Regions from separate parts of the Qipengyuania sp. Mu-71 genome, predicted to be linked through region 2. Evidence: predicted binding sites of a transcription regulator. Region 2 holds the regulator's gene; the other holds the start of a gene.
What was found. The regulator LexA, encoded in region 2, represses DNA repair genes until DNA is damaged. The targets are predictions, from matches to a motif close to GTTCCNCNCTTGTTCT.

Region 1 (5,218 bases), 290 kb from region 2:
CTGCCCGGTGCTGCGCTTGGCGAGTTCCTTGGCGAGCTTGACGCGCTGCGCCTCGCCGCCCGACAACGTGGTCGCCTGCTGGCCGACCTTGACGTAGCCGAGCCCGACCTCGTTGAGCATGTGCATCTTGTCGCGGATCGGCGGGACCGCCTTGAAGAATTCCTCCGCATCCTCGATCGTCATGTCGAGCACATCGGCGATCGAGTGGCCCTTGAACTTCACCTCGAGCGTTTCGCGGTTGTAGCGCTTGCCGCCGCATTGTTCGCAGGTGACGTAGACGTCGGGCAGGAAGTGCATCTCGATCTTGATGAGGCCGTCGCCCTGGCACGCCTCGCAGCGGCCGCCCTTGACGTTGAAGCTGAAGCGCCCGGGCTTGTAGCCGCGCGCCTGGCTTTCGGGGAGGCCCGCGAACCAGTCGCGGATCTGGGTGAAGGCGCCGGTATAGGTGGCGGGGTTGGAGCGCGGGGTGCGGCCGATGGGCGACTGGTCGATCTCGATCACCTTGTCGCAATATTCGAGCCCGGTGACCTTGTCGTGCGCGCCCGCGACGATGCGCGCGCCGTTGAGTTCGCGCGCGGCAGAGGCGTAGAGCGTGTCGATGGTGAAGCTGGACTTGCCCGAGCCCGAGACGCCGGTGACGCAGGTGAAGGTGCCCAGCGGCAGGCTGGCAGTGACGTTGGCAAGGTTGTTGGCGCGCGCGCCGTGGACGGTGAGCTTGTGCCCGTTGCCCTTGCGCCGCTTGGGCGGAACCGCGATTTCGCGGCGGCCGGTGAGATAGGCGGCAGTGAGCGATTTCTTGCTTTTCAGCACCTGCTTGAGCGTGCCTTCGGCGACCACCTCGCCCCCGTGGACGCCCGCGCCGGGGCCGAGATCGACCACGTAATCGGCGGCGCGGATCGCGTCCTCGTCATGCTCGACCACGATCACCGTATTGCCGAGGTCGCGCAGGCGCTTCAGCGTTTCGAGCAGCCGGTCGTTGTCGCGCTGGTGGAGGCCGATGCTGGGTTCGTCGAGCACGTAGAGCACGCCTGAGAGCCCGCTGCCGATCTGGCTGGCGAGGCGGATGCGCTGGCTCTCGCCCCCGCTCAGCGTACCTGAAGTACGGTCGAGGTTGAGATAGTCGAGCCCGACATTGTCGAGGAAGCCCAGCCGCTCGTTGATTTCCTTGAGGATGGCCTTGGCGATCTGCGCCTGCTGGTCGGTCAGATGTCCGTCGAGCCCGAGGAACCATGCCTTGGCATCGGCGACGCTCATCTGCGTGGGGGTGGCGATGTCGGTCGGGCCCGCGGGGCCGGGGATCTTGACGCTGAGCGCCTTGGGGTTGAGCCGCTTGCCATTGCAGGTCTCGCAGGCTTGAGCGGTCTGGAACTTGGCCAGCTCCTCGCGCATCCACGCGCTCTCGGTCTGGAGCATGCGGCGGTTGAGATTGCCGATCACGCCCTCGAACGGCTTCTTGACGGTATAGCTCTTGCGCCCGTCCTTGAAGGTGAGCGGGATCGCGCGGCCCCTGGTGCCGTGGAGGATGATGTCGCGGATTTCGGCGTCGAACTCCTGCCACGGGGTAGTGAGGTCGAACTCGTATTCCTTCGCGAGGCTGGCGAGCACCTGCATGTAATAGGGCGACGGCGGGTTGCTCTTCGCCCAGGGCACCACCGCGCCCTTCTTGAGGCTGAGCGCCTCGTTGGGGACGACCAGCTGCGGGTCGAACAGCTGCTTCTCGCCGATGCCGTCGCAGGTCGGGCAGGCACCCTGCGGCGCGTTGAAGGAGAACAGCCGCGGTTCGACCTCCTCGATCGTGAAGCCGCTGACCGGGCAGGAGAATTTCTCGGAAAAGACGATGCGGTTGGCGGGCAGCCCCGCGCCCTTCATCGCGCCGCCGGCCGCGGCCCCCTCGTCCTCTCGCCCAGGCACCGCGCCATCGGCGAGATCGACATAGGCAAGCCCCTCGGCCAGCTTGAGCGCGGTTTCGAAACTGTCGGCGAGACGGGTCTCGATGCCCTCCTTCACCGCGAGCCGGTCGACCACCACCTCGATGTCGTGCTTGAACTTCTTGTCGAGCGCGGGCGCGTCCTCGATCGCATGAAGCTCGCCGTCAATGCGCACACGGGTGAAGCCCGCCTTCTGCCATTCGGCCAGTTCCTTGCGGTATTCGCCCTTGCGCCCGCGCACCACGGGGGCGAGCAGGTAGATGCGTGTGCCCTCGGGCAGTTCCATTACCCGGTCGACCATGTTGGATACGGTCTGCGCCTCGATCGGCAGGCCGGTGGCGGGCGAATAGGGCACGCCCACGCGCGCCCACAGCAGGCGCATGTAGTCGTAGATCTCGGTCACCGTCGCGACGGTCGAGCGCGGGTTGCGGCTGGTGGTCTTCTGCTCGATCGAGATCGCGGGTGAGAGCCCGTCGATATGCTCGACATCGGGCTTCTGCATCATCTCGAGGAACTGGCGCGCATAGGCGCTGAGGCTCTCGACATAGCGCCGCTGCCCCTCGGCATAGATCGTGTCGAAGGCGAGGCTCGACTTGCCCGAACCGCTGAGGCCGGTGATCACGATCAGGCTGTCGCGCGGCAGGTCGATGTCGACGCCCTTGAGATTATGCTCGCGCGCGCCGCGGACGGAAATTTTGGTGAGGGCCATGAAGGACGCGTGTTCCTGAATTGTTCGCCTGGGTCAAGGGGGGGCGGTATGTGTCGAGCGAGCAGACGGCCCGGCGGTTCCGGGAATGTGGGGCGCCTCCTCCAAATATCAACGCCGCGGGAACATCTCGCGGCGGATTCATGCGGCAATCCAACTTACTGGCGAATTGCAGAGAATTGCAGGGCATCATCCGGCAATCAAGATTGGCGACAGAGAATGGCGACCGCCGACAGGACGATGAAATCATTTTCTTCCCACCCAAATCGACCATACGGTTCCCGCCAGTATTTGATCGAAGACTTGACGATCCCAACTATCGAGTGTTTTCCTCACATAGAGGGAGCCGGATAATGGGGAGAATGATCCGGGCCGGTGCGCGAATACGGCGATTGTTGCGCTGTCTTCGATGGCCCGCGCGCAAGGTGCATAGCGGCGTTCGAGAACAATCATCCGCCGGCCACGCCGGGCTTGTCGCGGCCGTTGCATGCCTGCTGTCCGCCTGCACCCACGTAACGGTCGGTGAGGGTGGCGGCGAGACGATCACCGGCATCGGCGTAGTCCGCGTCGAACTGCCGCGCACAACGGGCGGTGTGGTGGCGGTCAAACGGAGCGGTGTGGGGTTTGGCTGGGACGAACTGCCCGCAGGCGGCGCCTGGCTTGGCTACTCGGATAGCCAGTGGGTCATTGCCGATCCGCGCGATTGCCAGCTGTTGGTGATCATCCGGTCCGCGGCCGAAGCCGAGAATGCGGCCAAGGTCCTGTCTGCACTTGAGGGGAGTTCGCCATGCGTAGTCGACCACACAAATACCTTGCAGCCCTAGCCCTGCTGCCGCTCGCAGCGGGCTGTGTCCAAGCGACACGGCACAGCAATACGATGTATTTCGGCACCAATACGACATTTGGCATCAAGGCTGGTGCATCGACCGGCGAGGTGCCCGAAATCATCGTAGGCTATGACAGACAGGAAGCGGTGGTGATGCCCCTGCTGGCCAATACAGTGGATACGAGCGAGGATGGCTACAACCGGCTAGGGCCTTGTCCGGTCACGGACCCTATCGAAGTGACGGGAGGCATTTATGCCATTCACCCGTGCTCTTTCGTTTCAATCAAGGGCGGCAATCTGGACAGCTATTCGGTACTTGCCAGCTTCGGAGCGGAGTTCGGTGCGGGGGCCAGCACGGACGTAGATGTGAACGGCGGCCTGGCACAGTATTTCGCTACCGGCATGGCCGCGCAGATCCTTTCCGCCAAGGGCGGCGCGGCGCTGGTTTCTACAAACGCTGCCACGATCAACGCCAATGACACGCCGCTCGACGTGAACTCGCTCTTTCCGGCCAACACCGAGTTCGGCGTGGGAATGGGCAAGAACTTTGACACGACGCTGGACAAGCTCAAGGCCAAGGTCGTCGCGACCGACAAGACTATCCTCAAACGCAAAATGCAGGGGCTGGTCGACGCAATCAATCAACCCTTCGGCACTGCACTGGTCAATGCATGCAGTGAGCAAGGAACCTGCATAACCGCCATCGAAGGCAGTGCGCCGGCGTTCTTGAGAAACGCAAAATTCAACGAAGGCGTCGCCAAATGGGACGAGTATTGAGGAGAGCCTGCCATGAACGTCTTTTTCGCCAATGCTTTCACCAGCGAGCAGTCTGCAAAGGACTTTTTCAAAAATGCCGTTCAAGAAAGCGCCAGCGTGTCTGGAGCCATACTTTCCGCAAAAGGTGGGATCGGCTTCATCAAGGATGGCGGGCCTTTGACCGAACTTGGGGACGGGGAAGAGCTTTTTCTCGTCCTGACCTATCCCAAAGCGGTGACCGTGGAGGTAGATCCTGCGATTGATGCTGGCGCCGATGAAGCGAATGAGGAAGGCGAAGCAGAGCCGGACGGCGAACCTGAAGACGAGAACTAGGGGTTACGAACCGCAAGTAGCTTGCCGAACGCGTTTGCGCGTTCGACGACAATGGTTGTCGTCTCTGTTCGGCGAAAGCTAAGCCCCTGCACGATCTAAAACCCAGGGGAATCACACATGCCATCCACTCGACATTTCGCCCGCGCGACGGCAGCTTCCGCGCTCGCGCTGGGGCTGGCTCTCGCCTCTCCGTCCTTCGCCGAGGAAACCGACGCCAACACCATCGTCGTCACCGGCCAAGCCAAGATCGGCGACTTCGGGCTCGACCTCACCGCGCGCGACACCGCCGCCGATCCGGGTGACGATTTCGAACGCTATGCCTCGGGCGCGTGGATCGACCGGACCGAAATCCCCGGCGATCGCCCCTCGGTCGGCTCGTTCTACAATCTGCGCGAGGATGTGACCGAAGAGGTCAACGGGCTGATCACTCAAGCCCCCGCAGGCACGCAATATGGCGCGCTCTACACCAGCTTTATGAACGAGGCGGCGATCGAGCGCGCGGGTCTCGCGCCGTTGATGCGCGATCTGGCACAGGTCGAAGCGCTGTCGGACAAGAGCGCTTTCGCACGCTACATGGGCGCGACCTATGGCAAGTTCGGCGGCTCGCTGTTCGGTGCCGGCCCCTATGCCGACCCCGACGATCCGACGATGAACGCGCTGTGGATGTTT
Region 2 (5,218 bases):
TGGCCAATGTCGACAAACTGGCGGGCATTCCCGGGATTATCATCCAGGGCCGGCATGACATCTGCACCCCGCCGGGCGCGGCATGGGCGCTCAAGAAGGCCTGGCCCGAGGCCGAGCTATGGATCGTCCACGATGCCGGTCACAGCGCCAGCGAACCGGGGATCGTCGACGGGCTCGTGCGGGCGACCGACAAGCTCGCGGGCAAAACGGCGTGACGTCACGCTGACGTTTCGCGTCTCGCAGCTTTCCTTGCTTGAAAGCACCGCGCTACCCCGCCATTGACGCCACGAATGACCGACAGCAGCTCCATCCTCGTAATCGACAATTACGACAGCTTCACCTTCAACCTGGTCCATTACCTGATGGAACTGGGTGCAGGCGTGGAGGTGGTGCGCAACGACGCCATCTCGGCACGCGAGGCGCTGGCGGCGGGCCATGCGGGCTATCTCATATCGCCCGGCCCCTGTACCCCCAACGAGGCAGGCGTCAGCCTCGACCTCGTGGCAGCCTGCGCCGATGCCGGGGCGCCGCTGCTCGGCGTGTGCCTCGGTCACCAGGCGATCGGCCAGCATTTCGGTGGCCGCGTGGTGCGCGGCGGGCTGATGCATGGCAAGACCTCGCCGGTCACCCACGATTCCAGCGGCGTGTTCGCCGAGCTGCCCTCGCCCTTCACCGCGACCCGCTATCACTCGCTGGTAGTCGAGGACAATCTGGACTGCCTCGCGATCAACGCCACCAGCGAAACCCCCGGCCTCGACGGCACCAGCGTGATGGGCTTCCGCCACCGCGACCTGCCGATCCACGGCGTCCAGTTCCATCCCGAAAGCATCGCGACCGAACATGGCCATGCCTTGCTGGCCAATTTCCTCGCCCTCTGCGGTATTCCCGCCAAGGTCCCCGCATGAAGACGCTCCCCGACGCCAGGCAACACCTTGGAGAGGCCGAGGCCGAAGAGGTCTTTGGCTGGATCCTCGATGGTGAGACGGGCGACGAGGATATCGCGCGTTTCCTGGTCGACATGTCGGCGCGCAGCGAAACCTCCGACGAAATCGCCGGCGCGGCGCGCGCGCTGCGGGCACGGCTGATCCCGATCGCTGCCCCCGAGGGGACGGTCGATTGCTGCGGCACGGGCGGCGATGGCCATCACACGCTCAATGTCTCCACCGCAGTGAGCCTGGTGGTCGCCGCCTGCGGTGTGCCCGTGGCCAAGCATGGCAATCGCGCGGCCAGCAGCAAGGCGGGCGCCGCCGACACGCTCGAAGCGCTCGGTCTCGACATGGAAGCAGCGGGAAGAAGCGCGGAGAAGACTTTGGCCGAATTGGGAATTTGCTTCCTGTTCGCCAAGAACCACCATCCTGCGATGGGCCGCATTCAGCCGATCCGGCAAAAGCTCGGCGTGCGCACGATCTTCAATCTGATGGGGCCTTTGTCGAACCCCGCTGGCGTCAGACGCCAGCTGATTGGCATCGCCCGGCCCGCCTATGTGCCCATCTATGCCGCGGCAAAGGCCAAGCTGGGAACCGAGCGCACCTTCATTGCCTCGGGAGACGAAGGACTCGACGAACTGAGCCTCGCCGGCGGTAACGAACTGGCCGATGTCCAGGGCAATGATTTCGAAATGCGCCGCGTGGTCGCGGTGGAAGCCAACCTGCCGCATTCCCCGGTCGAGGCGATCCGCGGCGGCGATCCGGCGTATAACGCCCGCGCGCTCGAGGCGCTGCTCGGCGGGAGCCCGGGCGCCTACCGCGATGCGGTGCTGTTCAACGCGGCGGCAACGCTGATTATCGCCGGTCGCACCGACGAATGGACCGAGGGCGCGGAGATCGCTGCCGAAGCGCTGGACTCGGGCAAGGCCAGGGCGCTGCTCGAAAACTGGATCGCGATGACCGCCTGACATGAACAAGCTGGAACAAATCTGTGCGACCAAGCGCGACGAGGTGGCCGCACGCAAGCGCGATCACACGCTCGCCGATCTCGAAGCGCTCGCGAAGGAGCAGTCGGCGCCCCGTGGGTTCCATTCTGCCCTCGCTCGGGCACAGCAGGACGGCTTCGGCCTGATAGCGGAAATCAAGAAAGCTTCCCCCTCCAAGGGTCTGATTCGCCAAGATTTCCAACCCACAGAGCATGCCCGCGCCTATGCTGCGGGCGGAGCTGCCTGCCTTTCGGTGCTCACCGATGCGCCCTATTTCCAGGGCCATGAAGATTACCTGGTTGCCGCGCGCGCAGCCTGTGATTTGCCTGCACTGCGCAAGGATTTCATGGTCGATCCGTGGCAGGTTGCCGAAGCACGCGCGATCGGGGCCGACGCTATCCTGATCATTGTCGCGGCGCTCGAAGACGGCCTCATGGCCGAGATCGAGGCGGCGGCGCTGGACCACGGCATGGATGTGCTGGTCGAAGTCCATGATCGCACCGAGATGGACCGCGCCGCGCAGCTCAGGTCGCGCCTGATCGGCGTCAACAACCGCGATTTGCGCAGCTTCACCACTGACCTCGCTACCACCGAGATGCTGGCCCCGGTCGCACCCGAAGGCGCGCTGCTGGTCGGCGAAAGCGGCATCACGACGCACGATGATTGTGTGCGGCTCGCGCGTTCGGGCGTCCGCACCTTCCTGGTCGGTGAAAGCCTGATGCGTCAGGCGGATGTTGCCGCGGCGACCCGCGCCTTGCTCGGCCGCTGACGCAGCAACGGTGGAGCAAATCGGGAACAAGTGTTCCTGTGTAAATCACTCGAAAATGGCGGGATTGCTTGACTTGGCGAATCAGGTTGCTTAATTGTTCCGTATTCGTTCACAGCTTTGTGAACAGGCGATACGGGAGTTCGCACAATGCTGACCGCCAAGCAGCACGAATTGATCCGCTTTATCCAGCAGCGTCTGGAAGAGACCGGCATCTCGCCGAGTTTCGAGGAGATGAAGGAAGCGCTCGACCTCAAGAGCAAGTCGGGCGTGCATCGCCTGATCTCGGCGCTTGAAGAGCGCGGCTTCATCCGCCGCCTGCCCAACCGAGCGCGCGCGCTCGAAGTGGTCAAGCTGCCCGAGAACGCAGTGATGGGCGCGGCACAGCCCGCCCCTGCGAACGACTCCGTGGTATCGGCGATCACGCCCAAGCCCGTCGCGCCCGCACCGGCCAATGACATTATCGATGTGCCGCTGCACGGCCGTATCGCCGCAGGCGCGCCGATCGAAGCGATCGAAGGCCAGTCGAGCATGCCGGTCCCCGCCGCTCTGCTCGGCCCGGGTGAACATTACGCACTCGAGGTGTCGGGCGATTCGATGATCGAAGCAGGCATTTTCGATGGCGATTTTGCCTTGGTGAAGCGCACCGATAGCGCCCGCGACGGCGAAATCGTGGTCGCGCTGGTCGACAATGAGGAAGCCACGCTCAAATATCTGCGCAAGGACGCCGGGCGCGTCATCCTCGACCCCGCCAATGGCTCTTACGAACCGCAAGTCTACGATTCGCACCGTGTCCAGGTGCAAGGCAAGCTGGCCGGTCTGCTGCGCCGGTATCACTGACCCCGGGGCGCGCGCCTGTCCTCCGGCGCGCGCCACCAGCCATGCTCGCCCTGATCCTGCGCCACGGTGTCGATACGCCGTGCGCCCAGATAGAGCGCGACCCCGCCCTCTCGCTCGAGGAAACGCCGGTCGGCCTTGAGCCATCGCGGGCGGCAACTGCGGGGCAGGAAGCGATCGGCGATGACGATGTCGGCGTTCCGGCAGGCTGCGGCCAGCGCGCGCTCCTCCACCAGGTCCCGGCTACGTGCGATCAGGAGCGACCAGGCACGGCCCTCGCGCGTGACGGTCAGCGAACAGAATTCGGCGCTGCAGCGGCTGTGCGGCCACTCCGCGATAGCCAGCGGTTGCCGATCGGTCCCCGCGAGTTCGAGCAGGTTCTCCTGCGCATATCCACCCTCGCTATCGCGTAGCACCAGCAGCCGTTCGGCCTCGTTTGCGATGCCGATATCGCGCCCGTCGCGCGTGATCAGGATATCGGGCACCGGGGCCTGAATCATCAGGATGGCAGCCATCACGACGGGCCCAAGCCCCCACAGGCGCGCCCTGCCCTGCCACAGCGCCAGCCACAGCGCGCCGCACAGATAGAGCGTGATAGCACCCATCCCGATCCGCGGGGCCAGCTTGACCGAACCCGGCTGCTCGGCAAACAGATGCGCAATACCCAGCAACAGGTCGAGCGAATGCCCGACCAGCCACCACACGGGCGCACCCGCGCCGATCAGGTCGAGCGCCAACGCCAGTGCCACCAGCGGCATCGACACGAAGGTCACCAGCGGAATGGCAACCAGATTGGCCGCCGCGCCGTAAACGCCCGCACGATGGAAGTGGAAAAGCACGATCGGCATCAGCGCGAGTTCGATGACCAGTCCGGTCAGGAACAGGATCGCGGTTCGCCGCAGGAACCGGCGCAGCCCGCTTTCCTCGCGCGGCGCGAGAAAATCGCGCACCGCCTGGACATTGTGCAGCGAGACGATCGCGATGACGGCCGCAAAGCTCATCTGGAAGCTCGGTCCGACCAAAGATTCCGGCCACAGCGCAAGCACCACGCCTGCGGCAATCGCGACCATCCGCAGCGAAAGCGGTTCTCGCCCCAAGGCCAGCGCAACCAGCACCAGCAACGCGCCGATACAGCTGCGCACGGTCGGCACCTGCGCGCCCGTCAGCAGCGTATAGGCGATCCCCGCCAGCGCCGCTGCACCCGCAGCGACCAGCGGCAGCCGCACCCGCAGGGCCAGCCACGGCCACAGCGCCAGCAGCTTCAGGACCACGATATAGCTCGCCGCGATGATCGCGCTGACATGCAGCCCGCTGATCGACAGCAGATGGGTCAGCCCCGCGTCGCGCATGGCCTCCTCGTCGCGTTCGGGAATGGCGCCGCGGTCGCCGCTCGCCAGTGTCGCGGCAATCGCCCCCGCCGTGCTGTCGAGCCGGCTGCGCACATGCGCCGACAGCCGCCGCTGGATAGAGGCCACGGTCAGGCGCGACTGCGGCGGCGGCGTGACCAGCTCGACTTCTCCCACGACCGATCCCGTAGCCGACAGCCCGTCGAACCAGGCCCGACGCGCGAAATTATACGCTCCGGGGACGATTGGCGGGGACGGCGGCATCAGCCGCGCCGACAGCCGCACCCGCGCGCCCTCGCGCAAGCCGGGCCGGTCCTTCGCCAGCGGCAGGTTCACGCGATAGGCGACCGCCCGCCC

Region 1: a site for LexA is predicted at 2,649-2,664, ahead of uvrA (excinuclease ABC subunit UvrA). Genes of this name have one in related genera too.

What each region holds. Positions count from the first base shown of each region.
Region 1 is NZ_JBAJHR010000001.1:869,423-874,640, reverse strand. Features, by position in the region: gene uvrA (excinuclease ABC subunit UvrA) at 1-2,637, opposite strand, end outside; gene V6B15_RS04385 (hypothetical protein) at 2,997-3,458, shown strand; gene V6B15_RS04380 (hypothetical protein) at 3,512-4,237, shown strand; gene V6B15_RS04375 (hypothetical protein) at 4,250-4,549, shown strand; gene V6B15_RS04370 (M13 family metallopeptidase) at 4,667-5,218, shown strand, end outside.
Region 2 is NZ_JBAJHR010000001.1:1,160,332-1,165,549, reverse strand. Features, by position in the region: gene pip (prolyl aminopeptidase) at 1-215, shown strand, start outside; gene V6B15_RS05770 (anthranilate synthase component II) at 291-905, shown strand; gene trpD (anthranilate phosphoribosyltransferase) at 902-1,894, shown strand; gene trpC (indole-3-glycerol phosphate synthase TrpC) at 1,896-2,681, shown strand; gene lexA (transcriptional repressor LexA) at 2,829-3,518, shown strand; gene V6B15_RS05750 (ComEC/Rec2 family competence protein) at 3,512-5,218, opposite strand, start outside.